One region of the Rhizobium sp. AAP116 genome, then DNA from elsewhere that is predicted to be linked to it. Evidence: predicted binding sites of a transcription regulator. Region 1 holds the regulator's gene; each other region holds the start of a gene.

Region 1 (9,664 bases):
TTTATTATGGTCCAGAGTTGGGGACAGAATAGGGAAGAAAGAGGACGGCGGCAATGCCATAAATGCATGGCTCACATTCGCCGCAAGCAACTGTAATGACTAAAAAATTTACGATTAACTCAATTCAGGTTAATCAGAAATAGGTGTTGAAGATGACGATTTCGTCCGGACGCGACATGTTGAGCTGATAACGCGCCTTTTCGTCGATGATATCCTCATCGAGAGAGCCGTCACTCAAGAGACTGACATCCTTTTCAAGGACGGTCCGCTGGGCGACGAGCGCCTCAAGCTCCGATGCGCGCTCCTGCCGGATGCGCTCGAATTCTTGCCCCGCCCTGAGGCCGTAATCACCATGGATGGAATGGTAGCCGAAATAGGACAGGAAAGCGACGGTGATAGCGGGAAGAATGAGACGGCCGTATTTCTTCTTCTTGTGATGCCTGGTCCACATGCCGACAAATGCCCTGAAACGCGAAACTTGTCGCAAGAGTAACCGTCAGATCTTAACCGACCGTTGACCCTAATCGCAGCGCAAAAGAAAAAGCCCGCGCCGGGGAACCGGCACGGGCTTCGAAGGAATTCGACCGAGATCAGCCGCGCAGGATCGACGAGCCTGCGTAAACGGCCTGCGGTCCGAGTTCTTCCTCGATACGGATCAGCTGGTTGTACTTGGCGGTACGGTCAGAGCGGGCCAGCGAGCCCGTCTTGATCTGGCCGCAGTTGGTGGCAACCGCGAGATCGGCAATCGTCGAGTCCTCGGTTTCGCCCGAGCGGTGCGACATCACGGCCGTGTATGCGGCGCGGTGCGCGGTCGAAACGGCGTCGAGGGTTTCCGACAGCGAACCGATCTGGTTGACCTTGACCAGGATGGAGTTGGCCACGCCCATCTTGATGCCGTCGCGCAGGCGGGCCGAATTGGTGACGAAGAGATCGTCGCCGACGAGCTGGATCTTCTTGCCGACCTTGTCGGTGAGCGCCTTCCAGCCGTCCCAGTCGTCTTCGGCCATACCGTCTTCGATCGAGAAGATCGGGTACTTGGCAGCCAGCTCGGCGAGGTATTCGGCCATGGCTTCCGGCTCAAGCGTGCGGCCTTCACCTTCCAGCACATACTTGCCGTCCTTGAAGAATTCGGTCGAGGCACAGTCGAGCGCGATGTGCATGTCTTCGCCCGGACGATAGCCGGCCTTCTCGATCGACTTCATGATAAAGTCGAGGGCGGCAGGCGCGGAGGCGAGACCCGGCGCAAAACCGCCTTCATCACCGACATTCGTGTTGTGGCCGTCGGCAGCGAGCTGCTTCTTCAGCGTGTGGAAGACTTCCGAACCCATGCGAACGGCGTCGCGGATGCTGTCGGCACCGACAGGAACGATCATGAATTCCTGGAAGTCGATCGGGTTGTCAGCATGCGCGCCGCCATTGATGATGTTCATCATCGGAACCGGCAGGACATGGGCGTTCGGGCCGCCGACGTAACGGTAGAGCGGCAGGCCAGAGGACTGGGCTGCAGCCTTGGCGACGGCGAGCGAGACGCCGAGGATGGCATTGGCGCCGAGGCGCGCCTTGTTCGGCGTGCCATCGAGCTGGATCATCAGGTTGTCGATCTGGATCTGGTTCTCGGCATCGTGACCGCCGATCGCATCATAGATCTCGCCGTTCACGGCTTCGACCGCCTTTTCGACGCCCTTGCCGAGATAGCGCGAACCACCGTCACGCAGCTCGACGGCTTCATGCGCGCCGGTCGATGCGCCCGAGGGAACCGCAGCGCGGCCCATGCTGCCATCTTCGAGATAGACGTCGACCTCGACGGTCGGGTTGCCACGGCTGTCGAGGATCTCGCGGCCGATGATGTCGGTGATGGCGGTCATGTTCGCTCCCTGTAGACGGAAATTGGACAAGGCTCGGTAGGCCGATCGCAAGCCAGAAGCCAGCGGACCCGCCCGTTGAGTCATCCTCTCTTATCCGATGATCGGGAAAATACAATGACGGATCAGAGCCGAAACGAACGAAATCTAATCGATTTAAACGGCGATGACCTGCGGCGCTTCCGGTTCAACCGATTGAAGCGCCGCGATAGGACGATCAGGATGCCTTGGCGATGTCGTCGAAGGCGATGAGTTTTTCGAGCAGACGACGCATGTCCGTGATCTTGACCATGTTCGGGCCATCTGACGGTGCGTTGTCCGGATCCTGATGAGTCTCGATGAAGAGGCCACCGACACCGACGGCAACAGCTGCACGAGCCAGCGTTTCGACGAATTCCCGCTGGCCACCAGAGGACCCACCCTGCCCGCCCGGCTGCTGGACCGAATGGGTGGCGTCGAACACGACAGGTGCGCCCATGGCCGCCATGATCGGCAGCGAGCGCATGTCGGAGACCAGCGTGTTGTAGCCGAAGGAGGCACCACGCTCGCAGAGCAGGACGTTCGGATTGCCGGAACCGGTGATCTTGTTCAGGACGTTCTTCATGTCCCAGGGCGCCAGGAACTGGCCCTTCTTGACGTTGATCGCCCGACCGGTCTTCGCCGCAGCCACCAGCAGGTCTGTCTGGCGGCAGAGGAAGGCCGGGATCTGCAGGATATCAACAGTCGGGGCAACGGCGGCGCATTGCTCTTCCGTGTGGATGTCGGTCAGGACCGGAACGCCGAATTCCTTCTTGATGTCGGCGAAGACTTCCATCGCCGTTTCCAGGCCAATGCCGCGCTCAGCAGACAGCGAGGTGCGGTTCGCCTTGTCGAAGGATGACTTGTAAACGAGACCGAGCCCGAGTTCGCGGCAGAGCTCGACGAGCTGGCCGGCGATCATGAAGGCATGGTCGCGGCTTTCCATCTGGCAGGGACCAGCGATCAAGGCAAAACGGCCCTTCTGGGAGAAGACGGCCTTGGCCGGGCCTTCGCCAACGATGACTTCCGAATTGGGGGACACGCTCATTTCAACTCCTCGAAGGCAAAGGTAACACCCTGCCCCTCTTCCGGCGCGACGACGAGGCGTGCGCCCGTTTTTTGATAGGTGACGCCCTTAGCAGCGAGGCAGGCTTCTGTCACGCCGAGATCATCAACCGCGAAAACCACGGCTGCCCCGACGAGCCCCCGTTCCGACACCGCCACGTCCTGTCCGAAGTGAAGCCGGAAACCCTCCGGCGTCAGGACATCGACGGACGTATGGGCGGCCTGGATGGAGAGGCCGAAGGAATGGGCCGTGACATCGCGCTGGTCGAGGACCATTTCCAGCAGATATTGGAAGTCGCTCGGGTTCTCTTCGACCAGCACCACGCTTCGAATCCCTGCTGCGCCATTGGCATGTACGAGCAGAGGACCCCGATCGGTCGGGAGAGGATTGATGCGCTGACAGGCGAAGGCGAAGAAATCAGGCGCGCGCAGGTCTGCGGCAAAGGCGAGGCGGAACGAACCCTCCGCGGTCCGCCCATCCGGAAAACGAAACTGGCGCGCGAAATCAAGCACAGGGCCGGCGCTCATGCCGTCTTGGCGATACTGCGAATCGTCAGCCAACGCGTCGTGCGTCTTCACGACAATGGCGGAGAGGCCCTCGCCTCGTCGAAAGCGAAAGGCCTGATCGCGAGCGACAAAGACATTGCCCATGCGCGCTGCTTCCAGACAGTCCTCTCGGCTGCCGACCGCCAGCGGTTCCAGATAGGTGTCGTCAGCGAAGAACACACAGGCATTCTCCGTGCCGAACGGGTGGCGGGCATCCGCCGCAACGGTAAAGCCGAGACGCCCGAGCCTGTCGCGGGCGGTTTCGAGCTCGAAGACCGGCAGGACGAGATGATCGATGGCGCGGGCTGAGGAAATGGGATTGGACATGTTTGCTCTCGATTAATTCTTCAGTTTTGAGAATTGTGCGCCTTGCTTGAAAGGGTCTCGATCGCCTGGCGCAGCGCATAAATCTCCTGGCGCGCCTCGCGCAGCTCTTTCACCACCTCCTCGTCGATCTTGTGGTGCAAGGCCAATACCTCGATCTCTGCCTTGAGATTGATCTCGTAGTCTTTCGCCGCCATGAAGCGATCCCGCTCGGTCTGGCGGTTCTGGCTCATCATGATGATGGGTGCCTGGATGGCGGCGAGCATCGACAAGAGCAGGTTCAGGAAGATGAACGGATAAGGATCGAGCGCACCTGTTGCCAGAATCACCGTATTGAGGATGACCCAGGCGACCAAAAACAGCATGAAGCCGATGATGAAACCCCAGGAACCACCGACCCGTGCGATGTCATCAGCGACCCGCTGGCCGAACGTGGCATGAGCCAGAAAGTCCTCGCCGGCATTGGTCGACACCGTGCGTCGCTCGCGCGCCCGCTTCAGCACCTTCTGCTCTGCTGACGAAAGATCGGATGACGACTTCCCCAGAACGAGCTTCTCGATATCCTTCAGCATTTACAGCATCCTTGAGGGCGGTTTGCCTGATGTGTGGGGGCGGATCTGCACTCTCCCCTGCAACACGCCAAAATCCGACAGTTTCAAGACCTTTGTCCGCGGCTATCGCATTTTATCACTGGCTCTTCACAAAAATTTATCCCCTTGCGGAACACAACTGGAACATATAGTGTCTGTTCTGTATTTGTTTCACCTCGGGGGCACCGCATATGCTGACGCGCAAGCAACAGGAACTGCTTCTCTTCATCCATGAACGGATGAAGGAATCGGGTGTCCCGCCGTCCTTCGACGAGATGAAGGATGCGCTGGACCTCGCATCGAAATCCGGGATCCATCGCCTGATCACGGCGCTCGAGGAACGCGGCTTCATCCGACGCTTGCCGAACCGGGCTCGTGCACTGGAGGTCATCAAGCTTCCGGAAGCCTATTCGCCAAGCATCCAGCCGCGCCGCGGCTTTGCGCCGAGCGTGATCGAGGGCAGTCTCGGCAAGACGCCGCCGGCGCCAGCACTGACAAAGCCGCCGGTCGAAGACAACGGCTCGTCCGTCTCGGTTCCGGTCATGGGCCGAATCGCAGCCGGTGTGCCGATTTCAGCCATTCAGAACAACACTCACGACATCACGGTACCGGCGGAGATGATCGGCGCGGGCGATCACTACGCGCTTGAGGTCAAGGGCGATTCGATGATCGAGGCCGGTATTCTTGACGGCGATACGGTTATCATCCGCAATGCCTCGAACGCCAATCCCGGTGACATCATCGTGGCGCTCGTCGACGACGAGGAGGCGACACTCAAACGCTTCCGCCGCCGCGGCGCATCGATTGCGCTGGAGGCCGCCAATCCGGCCTACGAAACCCGCATCTTCCCGCCGGATCGCGTCAAGATCCAGGGCAAGCTGGTGGGCCTCATTCGCCGCTATCACTGATCGGGCTCCGGCCTCGGTCGGACGTTCCTAGTCGGACCCGCAAATTCATGCGTGTTATCGGAAAGGCCGCTGCGCCAGTCGTAGAGACGGTGCGCCGTCCAGGGTCTGGAGGGTCCGTCGAGCGCTGACCTGACCGTCATGGCTTGTGAGGTGGTGGCTAGGCCCGCGACCTCGAGGGAGCCGGTTGCGCGCTGGCTCGCCTCGGAAATCAGGAGCGCGCCAGAGCGGCAGGTTTTGGCGCGCGTGCGCGCCGACAGAACCACGATATCAGCGCGGTCGCAGGCTGCGCCGATGAGGTCCGGGCGTTCCAGCGTCAGCAGCGTGTTGCCGTTCTCCAGTCTGATGGCACAGGCCTGCTTTACGCAGGTGAACTGTTCTCTCCCGGCGGCCTTGAGTAGGCTATCAAATACAGCCTCTGCGAGTTTGCGCTGCTCCTCCGACAGTGTTTGGCCATTACGCCATTCTGGCGCTGGCGGCAGGGGGGCGGTCTCGAGCATCACCGGGCGCCTTGGTTCATCGATGCCGAGCACGGGTCGCCATTGATCGAAGATGAAGGCAGGCGGGCGGGCTCGGTTGATTGCAATGATGAACGTGTCGTCATTTGCGACCCGAATCGCGACCAACCGAGCGTCCTCGCTGATCATCAGTTCGCCACCCGGGGGTCGTGGAGCAAGGAAGGCAGCAGCGAGCGTTGCGACGATGAGAGCCGTGCCGACATGCCTGATCGGGGTTCTGAGTAGCATCAGCAAGAGCATGCCGGCGATTGCGCCGGGCATGAACCATGCCGGCAGACGCGGGAAGACGTAACCGCCGCCCCAGCCGGAGACGGTGTGAGCGACAATGAGCACCATTTCCAGGCCCTGGCCCATGATCCAGAAGAACGGCGCGTCGAGGCCAAATGGCATGAGCAGCATGGCAATGAAGCCGGACGGCATCACGATCAGCGAGATCAGCGGCATGGCGGCGAGGTTTGCCTCCAGTCCATGGGTCGACAGCCGGTGGAAATGGCTGATGGCAAAGACTGCGGTCGAGACCCCGCCGATGAAGGAGGTCGCCAGTGTACCACCGACGAAAATGGCAAACCCGGCCACAATCCGCATGGCAAGCGATCGGGCCCTAGGCAGGATCGCGCGCGGTCGCGCCCGCCACCCGGCGTAACCGGCAATCAGGGCTGCAGTCGCCGCGAAAGACATCTGGAAACTCGGCCCCATGACGGTCGAGGGCTGGACCGCGAGGATCGCGGTTGCCGCAAGCGCGAGATTGTGGAGGCTGACCGCCGGGCGGTCGAAGAGGACGGCGCCGAGCATGACCGCCGTCATCAGATAAGCCCGCAGCGCCGAGACCTGGTAGCCGGAAATGAGCACATAGCCGGTCGTCGCCAAAAGCGCGCCGGCGGCCGCGATCTTCTTTACCGGAAAGCGATGCGCAAAAGTCGGCATGAGGCTCAGAAGCCCTCGCAATCCGACGAAGAAGATACCGGCGGCAAGCGCCATGTTGAGACCCGAGATCGCGGTGATATGGGCGAGGCCCGAGACGCGCAGGGCCTCCGTCGCCTCTTCCGACATCGATCGGCGTTCGCCGGTAATGATCGCAGCGGCGAAGGCGCCAGGATCTCCGGGCAGGATGCTGCGAATGCGACTTGAGATGCGATCCCGGAGCGAGAACAGGGCCGCGTCGAAGCGCGCCCACAGACCCTTTTCCTCCCATGAAGCGGAGTTTTTGGCCTGGGGCGGACCGAGGAAGAAGCCGACAGCGCCGATGCCGGCGAAGTAGCTTTGGAAGCTAAAGTCGTTCAATCCCGGCAAAGCCGGACCTGACGGTGGTGACAGACGGGCGCGGCCGCTCAATTGCTCGCCGATGGCAGCTGGCACATGCTTGCTTCGGGCAAGGAGGGACACGCGTCCCGGCGACCGGCGAATGCTCGGCTCTGCGGTCTGGATTACGCGTAACACGTAACGCCATTCACCGCCCGCCCCCTGCTCCCGTCGCTCGACGACCCCGGTGACCGTGGTGACGAGCGGCTGATCGAGGATCACGGTGGACGCTCGCCGTGTCTCCCATTCGGCCATCAGCATGCCGAGAAGGATCAGGCACAAACTCCACAGGACCACATGCGCCACGGTGTCGCGCATCGCCCGCAAAAGTGCAAAAGCCAGGCAAGCAAGGAGCAGTCCGAGGACGATAGCCGGCGGTGGTTGCCCGACGGAAAACCAGATTGCAGCACCCGCGCCGAGCCAGACAGGCACGAAGAGGAAAAAATGCCCGTGCCGACTTTCGTCTGAGACGTACTGTCGAACCTGCCTGAGAATGCGGTGCAAAACAGCGCGAGCGGCGACAGCACGGCCGATCGTCGTCAAACCGGGCATTGCGCGTTTTTCGAGTGGTCGAGGCAAGTCTCGCCGGCCCGGTATACCACCGGACCGGAGGTGCCCTTCCCCCTGTATTTCCGCTACTTCCCCCATCAGCCACACCCGGCCGGATCTACCCCATCTGCAGACAAAATAAGCGAAAACCGTCAGCAATCAATGCGTGCAACGAATCGGGTTTTCGCCGCCTGTCCCGGCTTCAAACGATTAGAACCGTTCGGTTCGATTGTTGCTGTTTTCGCGACGCACAATTTGCCCTTTGGATAGCTTGGCATTAACTTCGGTATCATATAGCTACATCACACGCTTAACCGATGGCGGCTTTTTCAAGACGCCTTCCCGCCAATTCCGGAGGATCAGCATGACGGACAAAAGCGCTTCTTTGAAACTCGGTGACAAGACGGTCGACCTGAGCGTCAAGGCCGGCACGATCGGCCCAGATGTCATCGACATCGGCGCCCTTTACAAGCACACGGGTACGTTCACCTACGATCCGGGCTTTACGTCCACGGCATCCTGCGAATCCAAGATCACCTATATCGACGGCGACGAAGGCACGCTGCTGCATCGCGGCTACCCGATCGAACAGCTTGCTGAAAAGGGCGACTTCCTCGAGGTCTGCTACCTGCTGCTCTACGGCGAACTGCCGACGGCTGCGCAGAAGAAGGACTTCGACTATCGCGTAACGCACCACACCATGGTGCACGAGCAGATGAGCAAGTTCTTCTCCGGCTATCGCCGTGACGCCCATCCGATGGCGGTCATGGTCGGTACGGTCGGCGCGCTCTCCGCCTTCTATCACGACTCGACCGACATCACCGATCCGCATCAGCGCATGGTCGCCTCGCTGCGCATGATCGCCAAGATGCCGACGATCGCGGCCATGGCCTACAAGTATCACGTCGGCCAGCCCTTCGTTTACCCGAAGAACGATCTCGATTACGCGTCGAACTTCCTTCGCATGTGCTTTGCCGTGCCTTGTGAAGAGTATCAGGTGAACCCGGTTCTGGCGCGCGCCATGGACCGCATCTTCATCCTGCATGCCGATCACGAGCAGAACGCCTCGACATCGACCGTGCGTCTCGCCGGCTCTTCAGGCGCCAATCCGTTCGCCTGCATCGCAGCCGGTATCGCGTGCCTTTGGGGCCCTGCCCATGGCGGCGCCAACGAGGCTGCCCTCAACATGCTGCAGGAAATCGGCTCGGTCGACCGCATTCCGGAATACATCGCCAAGGCCAAGGACAAGAACGATCCGTTCCGTCTGATGGGCTTCGGCCACCGGGTCTACAAGAACTATGACCCGCGCGCCAAGATCATGCAGAAGACCATGTACGAGGTCCTCGAAGCGACCGGCCATGCCGACGATCCGCTGATGAAGGTGGCACTCGAGCTCGAGAAGATCGCGCTCAACGACCCCTACTTCATCGACAAGAAGCTCTACCCGAACGTCGACTTCTATTCGGGCATCACGCTGCGTGCGCTCGGCTTCCCGACGACCATGTTCACCGTTCTCTTCGCGCTTGCCCGCACCGTCGGCTGGATCGCGCAGTGGAACGAGATGATCGAGGATCCGCAGCAGCGCATCGGCCGTCCGCGTCAGCTGTATACCGGCGAGCCGAAGCGCGATTACAAGGCGCTCTCGGAGCGCTGAGACATTCGTCTATCTTGAACTATCGAGAAGGCCGGCTTTGTCCGGCCTTCTTTCGTTTTGACGAGGGCCGATTGCGTCCCGGATCGCAGGCAACAATCAAACTCCCCGTGATGGTCGCGCATTTCGCCGTCGGATGCCTTCAATTCCCCGGAGCTTTGTTCTAAGGAAGTCAACCTGCTTCGTCCCGGACGAAGATTTACAATGAGGTTTATGCGTCCCGATGCTCGTCTTCTTGAGAAAAGCTTCCCAAACCCTGTTTGCCAAGATCTTGCTTCTCCTGCTCGTCCTCTCCTTCGGCGTCTGGGGTGTGTCGGCCTCGCTGTTCAGCAATACG
Region 2 (9,664 bases), on a different contig from region 1:
GGAAGCACCATCATAGTCCGTGCTGACCGTGATGACAGGCTGGTCGACGTCAGGCAATTCGCGGATTTCGATGCCGGCAAGGGCAGCCAGACCTGCAACGACAAGCAGTGTATTCAGCACCGCCGCCAGAACCGGGCGGCGCACGAAAAGGGCGGTAAAGCTGCGCCCGGACTGTTCGGAACCGTTCTCACTCGCGCTCATCGAACAGCAACCTCCTCGGCATCGGCGCGGGTTTCGCCGGCAATTTCGACGGTCCCACCCTCACGCACACGCTGGAGCCCTTCGACGGCGACCACGTCGCCTTCCTTGAGCGGTGCTTCGACGAGGATTTGGTCAGAATTGCGCTGCACGATCGTCACGCGCGTCTTCACGGACTTGTTGTCGACAATTTGCCAGACGAAGGAGCCCTCACCGTCCCATTGCACCGCGAGCGGGTTTACGGCCGCATAGCTGTCACCGGGAAACCGCATCGCAACAGCAAACGACATGCCGGCGCGCAGCACATCGTCGGGATTGTCGATCTTGGCGCGAATGCGGATCGTGCGGCTCGCCTGATCCACGCGGCTATCGACCGCTTCGACCGTGCCTTGGAAAACCTGGCCTGGACGCGAGTCGGACTTGGCTTCGACCGGCATGCCCGGCCGCACGGCCGCGACGAAACGTTCGGGAGCCCAGAAATCGACGAGCAGCTGGCTGCGATTGTCGAGAGAGACGATGGCTGTCGTATTCGTGACATTGTCGCCGACACTGACGCCAACGATACCGATCACACCATCGATCGGCGCCACGATGTCGCGGCGCTTCAGGTTGAGTTCGGCGGTGGTCAATTGCAGCTGCGCCTGTTCTTCGGCAATTTGCGCGTCGAGCACGTCGAGCCGCGAGAAGCTCTGGAGATTGCGGTAGGATTCGGCCTTCTCCTTCGCACTGCGAAGCGCAACGGCCGCCTGATCGCGCAGGATGACCTGCTCCTCACGATCGAGCCGGGCGATGAGGTCACCCTTGCTGACCTTCTGGCCGGAAGACACGAGGATCTCGTCGAGGGTTCCGGACGCCTGCGGCATGACAGTCACCGCCTCGATCGCCTCCCCGTCGCCGATGGCGCTCAGGCGGTCGTTGACGACACCCATGGCGACTGGCTGTGTAGCCACGAGAATGGCCTGATTGCCGCCACCACGCCGGCTTCCTTGGCCCTGCCCCTGTCCACCGGACTGCGCCTGCTGCCCGCCCTGCCCCTGGCCCCGCTGTCCCTGCCCTTCACCTTCTGCCGTGCCCGACACGAGCGCCACGGCCGAAGCGGGCACCCCCATTGAAACGAGCGCCTGCCCCGCTCCGGGTGAAAAATAGACGAGGGAACAGAGACCGACGAAAAGAACGGCGAAACTGATGGCGAGTTGCTTCCAAACCGGCATGCAAGGCTCCAAAATGTAAAACGGAATGTCAGCGGTTAAGTATCGGGCGCAAACAGTCAGTGGCAATGCCAGAACGTCAAGCTTACTGATTTGTAATCTCGCGTCTTTTCACGCCGCCGTGATCCCGCAACCCCTGCATGCCGGGCGAAACCGTACGGACGGGAGCCTAGCACATCCCACAGCCTAAAGCCTAAAGCCTAAAGCCTAAAGCCTGCCGAAATCCGTGCGCAACACGGCGCAAGGAATAAAACCAGAACGCCGTCACTGGCCTTTCCGACCCGAATCACTACATTGAGCCGCATGAGTAACGGTTTCGACGACATTCCCTTCTTCGACGAAGAACCCGCACCGCGCAAGCCTGCCGCGTCCCCTGCCCCCACTTCTGGCGCTCCTGCTGCCGGTGGCCTTGGCATTGCGGCCCGCGCTATGGCTGCCCGTGATCAGGCTCGTGCGCCCGATTATCTCTCCGGCCTGAACCCGGAACAGCGTGAAGCCGTCGAAACCGTCGATGGTCCGGTACTCGTGCTCGCAGGCGCCGGCACCGGCAAGACCCGCGTGCTCACCACCCGCATTGCCCATATCCTGGCAACCGGCAAGGCCTTCCCGAGCCAGATCCTGGCGGTGACCTTCACCAACAAGGCTGCCCGCGAGATGAAGGAGCGTATCGGCCATCTTGTCGGCGGCGCCGTCGAAGGCATGCCCTGGCTCGGCACCTTCCACTCGATCGGCGTCAAGCTCTTGCGCCGCCACGCTGAACTGGTTGACCTACGCTCCGACTTCACCATCCTGGATACCGATGATGTCGTGCGTCTGATCAAGCAGATCATCCAGGCTGAAGGTTTGGACGACAAGCGCTGGCCGGCCAAGCAATTTGCCCAGATGATCGACGGCTGGAAGAACAAGGGTCTCGACCCAAGCCAGATTCCCGAGGGCGACGCCCGCGCCTTCGCCAACGGCAAGGGCCGCGAGCTCTATATCGCCTATCAGAACCGTCTGAAGACCCTGAATGCCTGCGATTTCGGCGACCTGCTCCTGCATCCGATCCGCATGTTCAAGGCGAACCCTGATGTCCTGAAGGAATACCACCAGCGCTTCAAATACGTGCTGGTCGACGAGTATCAGGACACCAACACCGCCCAGTATATGTGGCTCAGGTTGCTCGCCCAGCGGCCGCCGGGCGTGCCGCAGAACGTCTGCTGCGTCGGTGATGACGACCAGTCGATCTATGGCTGGCGCGGCGCCGAAGTCGACAACATCCTCCGCTTCGAGAAGGATTTCCCCGGCGCCAAGGTCATCAAGCTCGAGCGAAACTACCGTTCGACCGAGCATATCCTCGGTGCCGCCGGTTTTCTGATCGCGCACAATGAGGGCCGCCTCGGCAAGACCCTCTTTACTGACCGCGTCGATCCCAACGACGACAAGGTCGTCGTCCATGCCGCCTGGGATTCTGAAGAGGAAGCCCGCGCCGTCGGTGAAGAGATCGAACAGCTGCAGCGTAACCAGCACCCGCTGAACAACATGGCGATCCTGGTCCGCGCCTCCTTCCAGATGCGCGAATTCGAAGATCGCTTCGTCACGCTGGGTCTCAACTACCGCGTCATCGGCGGCCCGCGCTTCTATGAGCGCCTCGAAATCCGTGATGCGATGGCCTACTTCCGCCTCGTATGCCAGCCGGCCGACGACCTCGCCTTCGAGCGCATCGTCAACACGCCGAAGCGCGGCCTCGGCGACACGACGATCCGCAATCTGCATGACTATGCCCGCGCCCGGGACATACCGATGCTCGCGGCAGCAGCAGACATCATCGAAACCGACGAGCTGAAGCCCAAGGCCCGCAAGGCGCTCTTCGACGTCGTCACCGATTTCCGCCGCTGGCAGACCCTGCTCGAAAACACGCCGCATACCGAACTTGCCGAGCAGATCCTCGACGAGAGCGGCTATACGGCCATGTGGCAGAACGACAAGTCGGCGGAAGCGCCGGGACGTCTGGAAAACCTGAAGGAACTCATCCGCTCGATGGAAGCCTTCGAGAGCCTGCGCGGCTTCCTCGAACATGTTTCGCTGGTCATGGATGCCGAGACCAACGAGAACCTCGACGCCGTGTCGATCATGACGCTGCATTCGGCCAAGGGCCTGGAATTCGAGACCGTCTTCTTGCCCGGCTGGGAAGAAGGCTTGTTTCCCCATCAGCGCGCGCTGGACGAAGGCGGACGCTCAGGCCTCGAGGAAGAGCGCCGGCTCGCTTATGTCGGCATCACTCGCGCCAAGCGCCGTTGCCACATCTGGTTTGTCTCGAACCGCCGCATTCACGGCCTCTGGCAATCCACCCTGCCCTCGCGCTTCCTCGAAGAGCTGCCGCCCGCCCATGTCGAGGTCGCCGAAGCCGAGACCTCCTATGGCGGCTATGGCCGCAACCCCTATGGCCAGTCCCGCTTCGACAAGCAGGAGCCCTTCCAGAACAGCTATTCGACGCCAGGCTGGAAGCGCGCCCAAGCCAACAAGACCGACGCCACACGCGACAACTGGGGCAACCGCTCGGGTCACGCGGTTGAGCGCATCGGTTACGGCGAAAGCGGACCACGCGCAAAGACGATCGACGGCGAGCTCGTCGCCAAGTCCACGACATCGGAACCGTCACGCTTTTCCGTGGGCGACCGCGTTTTTCATATGAAGTTCGGCAACGGCAATATCTCGGCCATCGAAGGCAACAAGCTGACCATCGATTTCGACCGCGCCGGCCAGAAGCGCGTGCTCGACGGTTTCGTCGAGAAGGCCTGAGACGACAGGCACTATTGACGCTTTCGTGCGGATTGCGCAGAAGGCAGTCTGTTCGACCCTGTCATTGGAGACAGCTTTGCAAGTCCTTCCGGAAAGCCGCCTGAACCTCGCCGTCTACCTGATCAACATGGACGGCGCGGAAGATCGCATGGAGGTGATGAACCGCGAGACGGCCAACGCTGGCATCGTCGCGGAGCGTGTCCCGGCGGTGATCGGGCGCAACCTCAACTTCCCGATTCCGGAATTCTCCGAACTCTCCTACAAGCTGCTGCATGGCCGTCGCCTGAAACACGGCGAGGTCGGCTGCTATCTGAGCCATGTCGATTGCGCACGCCGCTTTCTCGCCTCCGACGCGGATCTTTGCCTCATCCTCGAAGACGACGTGACATTCGAGCCGGACTTTCTCGAAACGATCGATGCTGCAGCGAAGAATGCCGACGCCTGGGACATTTTGCGCCTCACCACAGTCAGCAGCGGCCGGAAATTCCCCTATCGCAAGCTGACGGACCGTCGCTCGCTGGCAATTGCCCTCACCCGTGAGAAGGGCTCGGGCGCCTACATGATCAACCGCAAGGCCGCCCGCTGGATTGCGGAGAAACTGGTGCCGATGCGCCTTGCCTATGACATCGCCTTCGATCTCGAATATCTATCAGGTCTGAAGGGCGCCTTCGTCAGCCCATTGGTGGCGAGCCAGGATTCCGATTTCGAATCGCAGATCCAGGGCAACATCAACGCCCACAAGCTGCCGCGCTGGCGTTATCTCACGGTTCTGCCCTACCGGGCCTATCTGGAGCTGAGCCGGGTTCTGGCGCGCGGCGGACTGCTGCTCTGGCAGAAGCTGGTCAACCGGAACGGCTGACGCTGCAAATGCTCACTTGCTGGCGGTAACTTCTTCCGCGGCGAAGGCCAATTGCCAATGACGGCGGCAGAGAGAGGTGTAGGTCTCGTTTCCACCGATCAGCACCTGCGCACCGTCCCGCTGTGCCTTGCCGTCTTCGCCGACACGAACGACCATGGTCGCCTTGCGGCCGCAATGGCAGATGGAACGGGCCTCGGTGAGTTCGTCGGCAATCGCGAGCAGCGCCTTGGAGCCGGGGAAAAGTTCACCGCGGAAATCCGTTCTGAGACCATAGGCCATGACCGGGAGGTCGAGCACATCGACGACCCGCGCAAGCTGCCAGACCTGATCCGTCGTCATGAACTGTGCCTCGTCGATGAAGACGCAGGAGAGCGGTGAAGTCTCGTGATCGGCCTTGATTGCGGCGAAGAGATCTTCTTCCTGACCAAAGGCATCGGCCTCGGCCTTTAAACCGATCCGCGACCCGATGAAGCCCTTGCCCGCGCGATTGTCCAGCGCGCTGATCAGCATTGCCACCCGCATACCGCGTTCGCGGTAGTTGTACGCAGCCTGCAAAAGAAGCGTCGATTTGCCAGCATTCATGGTGGCATAGATGAAATGAAGTTTGGCCAAGGCTGCGCTGCTCGAACTGGAGTGATGCTGGCGCCGTCATACCGGAGAGGTGAGATGGCGGACAAGCACCGGCCAGCGTTGCCAACAGGAAGTATCGCGCCTGACCTCGGGCACTCAGCCCTGCGCGGCTTCCTCGCGATGCAGCCACATCAGTTCGACCTGCACTGCCGCCTGGAAGTCCATGATTTCGGCCCGCATCTCGTCTTCCGGGCAACCGAGTTCGAGAAGTTCGTTGCCGAGCCGGCGGCATGTCGTCTTCCAGAATTCCGTCGCGGCATAGCCATTCAGGCGGTCGAGTTCGATCGCGGAACGGCGCACCAGATCCCGGCGGCTCGCGAGCGGAAAGAAGGCGATTGTCGTCGGGTTGGACTGGCCGTTCATGGCTTGGCTACTCATGCGAAACATCCTCACGTTACGACATGTGTGTAGAATCACATGGTTAACGTTCCGTTTCGCAGCAAGGCCAGACACGCTGAAGTGTGCCGAAAGTGAACCCGCCCGCGATCGCGGGCGGGTTCAAGACTACTGAACCATGGTCAATCGGGCAGCGAGTAGGCGATGATATAGTCGCCCGGATCCGTGCCCACGGAGCCATGACCGCCAGCGACCATCACGACATACTGCTTGCCGTTGTCGAGCGCATAGGTCATCGGGGTCGCTTGGCCACCAGCTGGCAGGCGGATCTCCCAAAGCTGCTCGCCGGTCGTCAGGTCATAGGCACGCAGGTAGTTGTCGACGGCTGCACCGAGGAACACCACGCCGCCCTTGGTGATCATCGGACCACCAATACCTGGCACTCCGACCTTGAAGGGCAGCGGCAGCGGCGTCATGTCGTAAATCGTACCATTGCGCTTCTGATAGGCGATCTCGCCCGACCGCAAGTCGACGCCGGCAATGGTGCCCCACGGCGGCGCCTGGCAGGGAATGCCGAGCGGCGACAGGAACGGCCCCATGACGACGCCGTAAGGTGCGCCCTCGTTGCGATTCAGTCCCTGCTCGGACCCTGTTGCGCCTTCTTCCTTCGGCGGAATGTCGGAACGCGGAACCAGCTTCGATGTAAAGGCGAGATAGGTCGGCATGCCGAACATCACCTGGCGCTCCGGATCGACGGCGACCGAACCCCAGTTGAAGGTGCCGAAATTGCCGGGATAGACGAGTGTCCCTTCCAGCGAAGGCGGCGTGTACTGACCCTCGTATTTCAGCTGATGAAACTGGATGCGGCACATCATCTGGTCGATGATCGTCAGGCCCCACATGTTGCTTTCAGTGAGTGTCGGCGGACGGAAGGTCAGATCCGAGATCGGCTGGGTCGGCGCTGTGAAGTCTTCGGGGATCGCACCACCCGGTGCCGGGATCTCGCGCACCGGAATGATCGGCTCGCCCGTCCGGCGGTCCAGCACATAGATGTCACCCTGCTTCGTTGGGCCAATCAGCGCGGGTGTCACCGCACCCTCGGCATTCGTCAAATCCAGAAGCACGGGCTGTGCCGGCACGTCCATGTCCCAGAGATCGTGATGCACGGTCTGGCGCACCCAGCGATCCTGTCCCGTGTTGACGTCGAGCGCGACGATCGAAGACGAGTATTTCTCCACACTCTCGCTGCGCCCCATGCCGAGCTGGTCAGGAACCTGATTGCCGAGCGGGATATAGACGAGGCCGAGTGCTTCATCGACCGAGAAGATCGACCAGCTGTTGGGAGAATTCGGCGTATAGGCCTCGTCGGGGCCGATCGGAGCAGTTTCCGTCGGGTTGCCGCTGTCCCAGTTCCAGACCAGTTCGCCCGTGTTTACATCGAAGGCACGGATCACGCCGGACGGCGACTGCGTCGAGTAGTTATCGTTGACGGCACCCCCAATGATGATCTTGCCAGCAGCGATGACCGGCGGCGACGTCGAGTAGTAGTAACCGGCCGGATTGTAGGGCATGTTCTGCTCGAGACGCAGCGTGCCGCCATTGGCGAAATTCTCGCAGATGGCGCCGGTTCCGGCATCAAGCGCGATCAGACGCGCGTCCGAGGTCGGCAGGTAAACGCGTTCGGCACAAACAGTGCCTTCAACGGCTGTCGGATCGCGGTAGTAGGTGACACCGCGGCAGGTCTGGTGCTGGCGGTCGGGTTCGAGGCCGGCATTCGGATCGAACTTCCACTTTTCCTGCCCAGTCTCGGCATCCACTGCGATCGCCCAATTGTGCGGCGTGCAGAGGTAGAGCGTATCGTCGACCTTGAGCGGAGTGACCTGATAGGTCGTCTCGCCAACATCCTCCGGCAGCTTGACGTCACCCGTCTGATAGGTCCAGGCGATCTTCAGATCCTGAACGTTTTCGGTATCGATCTGGGTCAGCGGCGAATAGCGCTGCCCGTAGGGTGTGCGACCATACTGGTGCCAGTCAGCGTCGGGCACGTCACCACCAAGCGCCGGCGCTGCCGCCACCTGTTCGGTCGGAAGCCGACCATCGCGGTCATACGAGTTGGTAAACAGCGAAATGACAGCGACCACCGTCGCAATCAGCACGGGCACGGCGACCGGCAGGAGACCCGCCGCCACACGGCCACGGCGATGGGCCGGCCCCAATTGCCGGCGAACCGCCGGAAGCATCAGCCAGAGGCCGAGAACGACGATCAGTCCACCTCTCGGTCCAAGCTGCCACCAGTCGAGCCCGACTTCGGACAGCGCCCAGACGAGGCTGCCAAGAATGAAAAGGCCGTAAAGCCAGAGAGCCTCGACCCTGCGCAGGACAAGCAGCAAGGCCGTCCCGAGAAAAACAAGGCCGGCGATCAGGAAATAAGGGCTGCCGCCGAGCAGCAAGAGCTGTGCGCCACCGATGCCGAGCACCAGGCCCAGCACGCCGAATATGACAGCGGTGATAGTGAGAAACATACCGGTTCCAATCGTAATGCGAGATGGAAAATTGGCCCTGACCTTTTGAGGTAAAGACAACAATCACCAAGGCCGAACGTGGCAAAAGCGTGATTGTTCCATTTTCTGAAACCTCTCCGGAAACCGTGGAATGCTCTTGATCCCGCCGCTATCGATTGCCATCTTGCGCCGCACAAGAATGGGAGTGCGATCATGACCAAGGCCCTGCTGCTTATCGACATCCAGAACGGTTTTTGCCCGGGCGGCAATCTGCCGGTTGAAGACGGCGACGCAGTCGTGTCCGTGGCAAACCGCCTGATGGCAAACGGCACTTATGATCTGGTCGTTGCCTCGCAGGATTGGCACCCTGCAAACCACGGCAGCTTCGCTTCCCAGCATCCGGGCAAGAAGCCCTTCGACATGGGCGAACTCTCCGGGCAGCCGCAGGTGATGTGGCCGGACCATTGCGTGCAGGGCACGCAGGACGCGGACTTTCACCCCGATCTAGACACAGACCGCATCGATTTCGTCCAGCGCAAGGGCGAGAACCCCGCCGTGGACAGTTATTCCGCCTTCCGCGACAATGACAAAGCCGCACTCACCGGTCTGGCCGACTGGCTGAAGGCAAAGGCTGTGACCGAACTCCACGTCATGGGACTGGCCACAGACTACTGCGTGAAGTTTTCAGCTCTTGATGCCGTGGACATGCTGCCGGGCGTCAAGGTCCGCCTGATCGCCGATGGTTGCCGTGGTATCGATGCGAAGGGCGTGGAGGACGTAATCGAGGCCATGCGCGAGGCGGACGTCGAGATCATCGACAGCAGCCGAATCGGTTTCTGAGGAAGTTTCTGCAAAGGATTCGTGCGATTGCCTTTTTTGACGGCAAGCGCTAGAGCCGAGCCAGTGAGAAGACAGGGAGGACGCCGGTCATGGAAGTCATCACCACGATCGCCGCTTTGCGACAGAAGCTCGCGCCCCGCCGCCGCGCCGGCCAGACCATCGGCTTCGTGCCGACCATGGGTTATCTGCATCAGGGTCACCTGAGCCTGGTCGGCCGCGCCAAGTCCGAAAACGACGTCACGGTCGTCTCGATCTTCGTCAATCCGCTTCAGTTCGGCAAAAACGAGGATCTGGCGAAGTATCCACGCGAC
Region 3 (9,664 bases), on a different contig from region 1:
TCACCCGTCGATTGCAGCCGCCCCATTCCCCGGCTAGAGTAGCTCACAACAGGTCGACTGCAGTCCTGAAGGGCCCCCATGCGTGCATTACTTCACCGCCTGCCTGCGTTTGCCTCCGTTCAAGAGCGACTGTCGACAAGCAGCTTGATCGCGACCTATGTCGCGAGCCTCATCGTCTTCGCAATGGCACTGGCGATCCGCGCCTGGTTCGACCCCGTGCTACCCGCAGGCTTCCCGTTCCTCACCTTCTTTCCCGCAGTGATCATCTGCGGTTTTGTCTTCGGCGTCCGGCAGGGCCTGATCGTCGCCACGCTCTCCGGCCTTGCGGCCTGGTACTTCTTCATCAGCCCAGGGCGCTTCGACTTCTCGCTTGGCACCTTGCTCGCCATGGGGCTCTACCTTTTCGTCGTCGCCACCGACCTGACGCTGATCTACATGATGAAACAGGCCTATCGTCAGGAGATCGGCACACGCGAGGAGGTTCAGCGGCTGGCCGAACAACAGGAGGTCATGGCCCAGGAACTGGACCATCGCCTCAAGAACATCTTCGCCACCATCAATGCGATCATCAGCCTTTCCCTTAAGAATGCCTCAAGCGCCGACGAGCTGGCCGCACGGCTGCGCGACCGACTGACTGCGCTCGGCCGCTCCAACCTCCTGCTGCGGGGGCTTCGCGAAGGCGAGGACGCCTCGCTGCAAAGCGTCGTCTTCCAGGCGCTCGAACCCTTCGCTATCGTCGGCACACCCCGCTTCACAGCGCATGGTCCGCGCGTCCCGATCGGCGGCCAGACCGTCGTCGTGCTCAGTCTGATCCTGCATGAGCTCGGCACCAATGCCGCAAAATACGGCGCCCTCAGTGTCGGCCATGGCCAGGTATCCCTGATCTGGGACATCGAGACCGACCAAGACGGAACCGAGCAACTCGTGATGCGCTGGAGCGAAAGCGGCGGTCCGCCACCCCTTACGCCACAGCCGGGATCGGGCGGTTTCGGCTCGACCCTCATGAAACGCGTCATCGCTGGCGTGCGCGGCCACACGGAGATCGCCTATCCGGAGACCGGAGCCGAGGTGCGCCTCACGCTTCCCGTCGACATGCTCCGCCCGACGGCCGTGCCGGCCTGATCCACTCTTCCTCTTCCTGCCCCGTTCCTCCTATCCCTTCCTCCTACAGGCCGCCAGTCACGCGGCCGCTGCCAGCCGCTCGGAGGCGATGCGGTAAGAAATCGCCTCGGCCAGGTGAATCCGCCCCAGGGTTTCCACCCCATCGAGATCGGCGAGGGTCCGCGCCACCTTCAGCACCCGGTGATAGCCGCGCGCCGAAAACCGGAATTTTTCGGCAGCATCGCGCAACAATTGCAGCCCCGAGGCATCTGGCTCGGCCAGCGTCTCGATCAGGGCCGTCGAGCAGCGGGCATTGGTGCTGAACGGAAGGCCCAGACGCTCGAAACGATCTCGCTGACGGGCGCGGGCCGAGGCCACACGTTTTGCGACCTCCGCACTGCTTTCGGCCGCACGGGGCCGGATCATGTCCGTGGCCGAGACGGCGGGAACATCGATGCGGATGTCGATGCGGTCCATCAGCGGACCCGAGATACGGCCCTGGTATTCGGTCTGGCAGCGGATGCCGCGCGCGCAGACATGGCCAGGCTCGCCCGCCATGCCGCAACGGCAGGGGTTCATGGCCGCCACCAGCTGAAAGTCGGAGGGGTAGGAGACCCGGTGGTTGGCGCGGGCGATGATGCATTCGCCGGTCTCGAGCGGCTGGCGGAGCGCATCGAGCACCGGCGGCGCGAATTCCGGCAGTTCGTCGAGGAAGAGAATGCCATGATGGGCAAGCGACGCCTCGCCGGGCTTGGCCTTCAACCCGCCGCCGACCAGAGCTGCCATGGTGGCGGAGTGATGCGGCGTGCGGAATGGCCGGCGATCGGAGAGCTTGCCGCCCGAAAGCTGCCCCGCGATCGAATGGATCATCGAGACTTCGAGCAGTTCTGCCGCAGAGAGCGGCGGCAGGATCGACGGCAGGCGGGCAGCGAGCATCGACTTGCCCGAGCCGGGCGGGCCGACGAAGAGCAGATTGTGTCCGCCGGCGGCGGCGACCTCCAGCGCGCGCTTGGCGCTTTCCTGGCCCTTGATGTCGGCGAGATCCGGCAGGTTGGCCGCGGGCGCCCGGATCGATGGTTCCGGCCGGGAGAGCACCTGCGTGCCCCTGAAATGATTGGCCAGCGCGATCAGGCTGCGCGGGGCGAGTATATCGATCTCGCTGCCGGCCCAGGCGGCCTCGGCACCACTGTCGGCCGGGCAGATCAGGCCTTTGTCCATTGCGTTGGCGCTGATCGCGGCCGGCAAAGCCCCAGCGATCGAGGCGATCGTGCCGTCAAGATTGAGTTCGCCGATCACCAGAAAGCCCTGGAGCGCATCACCCGGGATGGCGCCGAGCGCCGCCATCAGGCCGAGGGCGATCGGCAAATCAAAGTGAGAGCCCTCTTTCGGCAAATCGGCTGGCGCGAGATTGACCGTCACCCGCTTGGCGGGAAGCGCCAGTCCCGACGCATGCAAGGCCGCCTGGACCCGTTCGCGGCTTTCGGCCACCGCCTTGTCCGGCAGACCGACGATCTGCATGCCCGTCTTGCCGGGCGCGACCATGACCTGAACTTCGACGGGCACACCCTCGATGCCCTGGAATGCAACCGTACTGACACGCGCTACCATTGCCCGCCCTCGTCGATCGACCTGAAGTCACCGCTGCAACTTCATATTGCGTGTGGCGACGAGAACAATCTCGCATAAGACGAGGGAGTGCGCAAGAACATTTGCGGAACACCCGCATCTTCAGATAGGTTTCAGGTTGCATCCAGTTGAACAACTGGCACAAGCCTCGAACTTCCAAAGAGGATTCAGTCGGTTAGGCCCGCTTGCGCTCGATGGCATCCCAGAGGAGTGCTGCGATATCGGCGCCACCGAATTTCTTCACCTCGCGGATGCCAGTCGGTGACGTTACGTTGATCTCGGTCATGTAGTCGCCGATGACATCGATGCCGACAAGCAGGAAGCCACGCTCACGCAGAGCGGGGCCGATGCGGGCGCAGATTTCCCGCTCGCGCGCGGTCAGTTCGGTCGGTTCCGGTCTGCCGCCCGCATGCATGTTGGAGCGGGCATCATGTTCGGCAGGAACGCGATTGATTGCGCCGACGGGCTCGCCATCGACCAGGATGATGCGCTTGTCGCCCTTGCGCACCGCCGGCAGGTAGCCTTGCGCGATAAAGGGTTCGCGGAACATCTGGCCGAACATTTCCATCAGCGAGGAGAAGTTGCGATCGTCGCGGGTCGAGTGGAAGACGCCGGCGCCACCATTGCCGTAGAGCGGCTTCAGGATGATGTCGCCCTGCTCCTCACGGAACCGGGCAATCTCGGCCGGATCCTTGGTGATCAGGGTGGGCGGCATCAGGTCGGCGAATTCGGTAACGAAGATCTTTTCCGGCGAATTGCGCACCCAGGCCGGGTCGTTGACGACGAGCGTCTTCGGATGGATGCGCTCGAGCAGATGGGTCGAGGTGATATAGGCCATGTCGAAGGGCGGATCCTGCCGCAGCAGGATCACATCCATGGTCGAGAGGTCGACACGCTCAGGCGCGCCGAGGGTGTAGTGGTCGCCCTTGACGTCGCGCAGTTCCATGGGCTCGACGGTTGCAAAGACCTTGCCGTCGCGCATCGAGAGCCGGTCCGGCGTGTAATGGAAGAGCTTGTAGCCGCGGTTCTGGGCCTCGATGCTCATGGCGAAGGTGCTATCGCCCGCGATGTTGATCGTGGATACGTGGTCCATCTGGATGGCGACGTTTGTGATATTGGCCATGAGCTATCCCCTGCGATTGCCCAGCAGATTTAGGCGGCGCGCCGCGCGAAGGCAACGCCGCCGACCTTGAATTTTGCTGAAGCGATGGTGAAGCGCTCAGGCGAAGACCCGCTCGGCCTCCTGCGCGACCGGCTGCGCATCCGAAGGCGGCATACCTGCGTCCAGCCGGCGCCCCGTATCGACGGAGAACACATGCAGCTTGGACGGGGAAATGCGCAGCGGAAGCCGCTCGCTCAACTCGACATGCGAGGCGATGACCGCAGTCATCGGCTGACCTGCGACCAGACCATGGACCAGACGCTGGGCGCCGAGTTCCTCGACATAGTCGATGGCGAGCGAAAACTGATCATCGTTCTCATGGGTCAGAACGAGATCCTCGGCGCGCATTCCAAGACGGACCGGGCCTTCCGACCAGGCGCCGTCCACGGGAAGCGCGATATCCGCGAAGTGAAGCTGTCCGCCTTCGATGCGGGCATCGACGAGGTTCATGGCCGGCGAGCCGATGAAGCTTGCGACAAAGGTGGAGGCCGGGCGATTGTAGACCTCAAGCGGCGTGCCGATCTGCTCGATGCGACCGCCATTCAGGACCACCAGGCGATCAGCGAGCGTCATGGCTTCCAGCTGGTCGTGGGTGACGTAGATCGCGGTGGTCTTCAGCCGCTTCTGCAGCTTGCGGATTTCGCCGCGCATGGTGACGCGCAGCTTGGCGTCGAGGTTCGACAGCGGCTCGTCGAAGAGGAAGACAGCCGGCTTGCGGACGATGGCGCGGCCCATGGCGACGCGCTGGCGCTGGCCACCAGAGAGCGCCCTCGGCTTGCGGTCGAGATATTTCTCGATCTCCAGCATCTTGGCGGCTTCTGCGACGCGGGCGGCGATTTCCGTTTTCGGCGTGCCGCGGTTCTTCAGGCCGTAAGCGAGATTATCGTAGACGGTCATATGCGGATAGAGCGCATAGTTCTGGAAGACCATTGCGATGTCACGGTCTGCCGGCTCGACTTCGTTGACCACGCGGTCGCCGATCGAGATCGTGCCTTGCGAGATTTCCTCAAGCCCTGCCACCATGCGCAGCAGCGTGGACTTGCCGCAGCCCGAGGGGCCGACGAGCACGATGAACTCGCCGTCCTCGATCTGGATATCGACGGTATCGACAGCCTTGGCACCGCCCTTGTCGTAGATCTTGCAGACTTCGTTGATGTCGATGGACGCCATGATCGGCACTCCCTTTACTTGTCGGTTTCGGTGAGGCCCTTGATGAACCAGCTCTGGAACACCACCACCACGATCACGGGCGGCAGCATGGCAAGCACGGCCATGGCAAAGGCTTCGTTATAGTCGGGGATCTGCGAGCCGATCCACACCTGGAGGATCTGCTTGATGCCGCGCATCAGGGTGTAGAAGCCCTCTTCCGTCGTCATCAGCATTGGCCAGAGATACTGGTTCCAGCCGTAGACAAACATGATGATGAAGACCGCCGCGATCATGGTGCGCGACAACGGCAAGAGCACGTCGATGAAGAACTTGAACGGACCCGCGCCGTCGATGCGCGCAGCCTCCAGGAGTTCGTCGGGCACGGACTTGAAGAACTGGCGGAAAAAGAAGGTCCCCGTTGCGGATGCCAGGAGCGGCAGGATCAGGCCCTGGTAGCTGTTCAGGAGGTTGAGATCGCTCATCACCTTGTAGGTCGGCAGGATACGCACTTCGAGCGGCAGGAGCAGCGTCGTGAAGATCAGCCAGAAGGCGAGCGTTGCAAAGCGAAAGCGGAAATAGACGATGGCATAGGCGGCCAGCATCGAGAGAATGATCTTGCCGATGGCGAAGCCCAGCCCCAGGATCAGCGAGTTCATCGCCATGGTCAGGCCGGTGACCTGGCCGGTGAAACCACCACTCTCAAACAGGACCTTTTCATAGGTCTCGGTGAAATGATCACCGACGGAGAGCATCAGGCCGTTCGAGTGGATCTCGGCAGCGGAATGCGTTGATGTGGTGAAGGCGACCACCAGCGGCCCGAGCATGAAGATCACGCCCGCGATCAGGATCAGGTGGTCGAAGAATTTGGTGCGGTACATGGCGCTCTCCTCAACCGTAATGGACGCGACGTTCGATGAAGCGGAACTGGATCATGGTCAGGACCAGCACGATCAGCATCAGAATGACTGACTGGGCCGAGGACGAACCGAGGTCATTGCCGCGGAAGCCGTCGAGATAGACCTTGTAGACCAGCGTGATCGGATTGTTGGCGGCACTGTCTTTGACGATGACGTCGACGACGCCGAAGGTGTCGAAGAGCGAATAAGTCATGTTGATGATGAGCAGGAAGAAGGCGGTCGGCGCCAAGAGCGGGAGCGTCACGGTCCAGAAGCGGCGGGTGCCGGACTTGCAGTCCATCGTTGCCGCCTCCCGGATCGAATTCGGGATGCCCTGAAGCCCGGAGAGGAAGAAGATGAAGTTGTAAGGGATCTGGTTCCACACGGCGATCAGCACCATGGCAAAGGCCGTGTCGAAATAGTTGATACCAATCTTCATGTCCCAGCCGAACCACGAGACAAAGGTAACAAACGGGCCGATGTGCTGGTCGAAGAACATCAGGCCAATCAGTCCTGCCACAGGTGGGGCAATGGCATAAACGATGATCAACAGGGTCTTGTAGGTCGACTGCCCTCTGATGACCGCATCGGCCTTCAAGGCGAGCAGCAGGCCGAGAGACAGGACGAGAAAGGTGACGATGACACTGAAAGCGACCGTGAAGCGCGCGATGCGTCCATATTGGGACGCCGAGAAGATGTCGCCATAATTGCTCAAGCCGACAAAGGTCGATCCGAAGCCGAAGGGATCTTCGATGTAGAAGGAGGACTGGATCGCCTGCACAGACGGCCAGTAAAAGAAGATCGCGATGATCGCCAACTGCGGCAAAAGAAACAGGTAAGGCAGAAATCGCGAATTGAACTGGACGCGCTTCATCAGGGGCCCCTTAATGGAAAGCCCGGGGACCGATGGTCCCCGGGAACGACATTGGACAGGACGGTTCTATCAGCCAGCGGTCTTGGCGAAGCGGGCGAGGATCTCGTTGGCCTCGGCTTCGATCGTCTTGAAGGCGTCTTCTACGGTGACTTCACCCGAGAAGATCTTGACGAATTCGCGGTTCATGACGTCGCGGATCTGCGGGTAGAAGCCCATGCGATAGCCCTTCGACCACTCACCACCCGGCAGCATCAGCTGCTGCAGGCCGACTTCTGCCTGAGGGGTGCGGTCGTAGTGACCGTCCTTCTTGGCCAGTTCATAGGCAGCAGTCGTCAGCGGCACGTAGCCGGTTTCCTTGTGGTAGTAGTACTGGATTTCCGGCGAGGCGATGAAGTTGAAGAAGTCGCCGGTGCACTTGTTCTCTTCAGCCGACTTGCCTGCCATGGCGAACAGAGCCGCGCCGCCGATGAAGGAATTCGTGCCCGAACCCGCGATGCCGCTCCAGTTGGGCATCAGGGTCGCAGCAAACGGCATGGTCGCGGTCTTCAGGAGGCCGCCGAAGGAACCGGAAGAACCGACCCACAGAGCAACCTTGCCTTCTTCGAAGGGCTTCTGGTTGTCGTTCCAGCCTGCGCCGTAGAAGGCGAACATGCCGGCATCCTGCCATTCCTTGAGCTTGGAGAACATCATCCGCTGCTCTTCGGTGTTGACCAGGATCTTGGTGTCGACGACGCTGTCGTAACCGTTGTTGTTGGTCGCGAACTGCAGGTTGTTGCGCGAATGGAAGTTCTCGACCATCTGCCAGGGCAGGTGCGACTGGACGAGCGGAATGTAGCCGGCTTCCTTGAGCTTCGGAGCGATGGCTTCAAACTCTTCCCAGGTCTTCGGGGCTTCGACGCCAGCCTTTTCAAGGGCTTCGACGTTATAGTACATGATCGGCGCCGAGGACGAGAGCGGCATGCCGACAAACTTGCCGTCTGCATCGGCGTAGAAGTAGCGAACGCCCTGGATGTAGTCTTCGGCGTTGAAGGTGTGGCCGGCTTCGCGGATGATGTCTTCAGCGGCGACGGTTGCACCCTTGGCATTGATGATGGTGGCAGCACCGGCATCGAAGACCTGCAGGATGTTCGGGTGCTGGCCCGAACGGAATGCAGCAATGCCAGAAGCCAGAGCTTCTTCATAGGTGCCCTTGGACACAGGCGTCAGAACACAGGCGGTCTGGGCTGCATTGAACTTGACGGCCAGTTCGTTCAGAACTTCGCCGTTGCGGCCGCCCATGCCGTGCCACCAGGTGATGTTGGTCGCGGCAAGCGTCGTCGATGCGGTCATGGTCAGGGCCAGAGCGGCCAGGGAAATCTTCTTGATCATGGGTTAGATCCTCTCCACCGGTTGTTGCGGTGAGGGCTCCAATAGGGCCGATCCATGACAGCGACTTGAATCTTTTATGACAGACCTGTCACAATGAATGGGTTTCGAAAAATCGTGATCGAAACTCAAACGAAGCTAAAATGCGTCCTCGAAATGGACAGGCCAGCGCCACGGCCGCACCACAATGATATCATGGCGAAGTGACAGGCGTATTGCATCGGATTGCCTGCGAAGCCAATGATCTGCGGCATTGGCGATGCGGCGCTCGGCCTCGTGGCCGACCGCATCGACGCCGGCGCGCAGGTCTTTTCGAGCTTTCACTTCGACAAAAATCACCAGATCGCCGCGACGGGCGATGATGTCCACTTCGCCGGCTTTCGTCTTGTAGCGGAGCGCCACAATCCGGTAGCCCTTCAGGAGGAGCGCGAGGGCGGCCCGGTATTCCGACCAGCGGCCCAGCCTCTCGGCGCGGATGCGTTTTCGATCCGCACCTCTTGGCGTCATGCGGCCCCCTTGAGTTCCAGCAGCCGCTGGTAAAGCTCCTTGCGCGGCAGGCCGGTCAGCTTTGCGGCTTCCGTTGCGGCCTTGGCCGTCGGCATGGTGGTAGACAGTTCGGCGAGCAGGCTATCGACATCAGCGGCGTCAGGCGCTGCATCTGGGGCGGGCGGGCCGATGACGAGCACGATCTCGCCCTTGACCGTCTTGTCGGCATAGTCGCTGGCGAGGTCTCCGAGCGGACCTCTACGGAACTCCTCGAAAGTCTTGGTCAATTCGCGGCAGACAGAGGCCGGCCGATCGATGCCCAGTTCGTCGGCTGCCGCGACAAGCGTATCCCCGATCCGGTGCGGGGACTCGAAGAAGATCAGGGTTGCCGGCACCTTGGCGAGTTCGCGAAGTCGGTCGCGCTTGGCCTTGTCCTTGGTCGGCAGGAAACCGGCAAACAGGAAAGCGTCGTTCGGCAAGCCGGAACCGACAAGGGCCGCGAGCGGTGCGGAGGCGCCGGGGATCGGCACGACGCGGTGGCCCGCCTCGATCGCCAACTGGCCGAGGCGATAACCGGGATCGGAGACGAGCGGCGTGCCGGCATCGGAGACAAGCGCCACCGACTTGCCGGCTTCGAGGGCGGCCAGCAGCCGGGCGCCTGCCTCGTCTGCATTGTATTCGTGATAGGCGTAAGGACGGTTCTCGATGCCGTAGCGGTCGAGCAGCACGCGGGTAACCCGCGTGTCCTCGCAGGCGAGCACGTCTGCACCGGCCAGCGTTTCGAGCGCGCGGATGGTGATGTCGCCGAGATTGCCGATCGGGGTCGCGACCAGATAAAGCGCAGGCTCCAGCGGCCGCGCCGCGACCGGCGTGTCGTTGAGGCGATAGCGCTTCGAGGTGGCCGCAACCGGCTGATTTTTGTCTTCTGTTGTCATGGCGCCTTTATCCTCCACCCCCATGCTCGCGGCAAGGGTGCCCGGCCCATAAACCATTCCGGCAAGCTCT

What was found. The regulator LexA, encoded in region 1, represses DNA repair genes until DNA is damaged. The targets are predictions, from matches to a motif close to TGTTCNNNNTGTGTTCNG.
Region 2: the regulator LexA is predicted to act here: its motif matches at 1,650-1,667, upstream of IP85_RS21595 (UvrD-helicase domain-containing protein).
Region 3: the regulator LexA is predicted to act here: its motif matches at 2,803-2,820, upstream of IP85_RS18905 (YifB family Mg chelatase-like AAA ATPase).

What each region holds. Positions count from the first base shown of each region.
Region 1 is NZ_LJIB01000003.1:47,786-57,449, reverse strand. Features, by position in the region: gene IP85_RS02355 (septum formation initiator family protein) at 134-451, opposite strand; gene eno (phosphopyruvate hydratase) at 591-1,865, opposite strand; gene kdsA (3-deoxy-8-phosphooctulonate synthase) at 2,080-2,928, opposite strand; gene IP85_RS02340 (VOC family protein) at 2,925-3,818, opposite strand; gene IP85_RS02335 (DUF1003 domain-containing protein) at 3,839-4,387, opposite strand; gene lexA (transcriptional repressor LexA) at 4,597-5,313, shown strand; gene IP85_RS02325 (ComEC/Rec2 family competence protein) at 5,307-7,679, opposite strand; gene gltA (citrate synthase) at 8,041-9,330, shown strand; gene IP85_RS02315 (peptidylprolyl isomerase) at 9,551-9,664, shown strand, end outside.
Region 2 is NZ_LJIB01000043.1:308,981-318,644, reverse strand. Features, by position in the region: gene IP85_RS21605 (efflux RND transporter permease subunit) at 1-201, opposite strand, end outside; gene IP85_RS21600 (efflux RND transporter periplasmic adaptor subunit) at 198-1,409, opposite strand; gene IP85_RS21595 (UvrD-helicase domain-containing protein) at 1,710-4,187, shown strand; gene IP85_RS21590 (glycosyltransferase family 25 protein) at 4,264-5,046, shown strand; gene IP85_RS21585 (thymidine kinase) at 5,059-5,658, opposite strand; gene IP85_RS21580 (DUF6074 family protein) at 5,773-6,054, opposite strand; gene IP85_RS21575 (glucose/quinate/shikimate family membrane-bound PQQ-dependent dehydrogenase) at 6,195-8,534, opposite strand; gene pncA (bifunctional nicotinamidase/pyrazinamidase) at 8,727-9,353, shown strand; gene panC (pantoate--beta-alanine ligase) at 9,443-9,664, shown strand, end outside.
Region 3 is NZ_LJIB01000033.1:28,860-38,523, forward strand. Features, by position in the region: gene IP85_RS18900 (HWE histidine kinase domain-containing protein) at 79-1,122, shown strand; gene IP85_RS18905 (YifB family Mg chelatase-like AAA ATPase) at 1,180-2,709, opposite strand; gene gshB (glutathione synthase) at 2,903-3,850, opposite strand; gene IP85_RS18915 (sn-glycerol-3-phosphate import ATP-binding protein UgpC) at 3,947-5,059, opposite strand; gene ugpE (sn-glycerol-3-phosphate ABC transporter permease UgpE) at 5,074-5,916, opposite strand; gene IP85_RS18925 (ABC transporter permease subunit) at 5,927-6,808, opposite strand; gene IP85_RS18930 (extracellular solute-binding protein) at 6,878-8,176, opposite strand; gene IP85_RS18935 (YraN family protein) at 8,312-8,680, opposite strand; gene rsmI (16S rRNA (cytidine(1402)-2'-O)-methyltransferase) at 8,677-9,594, opposite strand.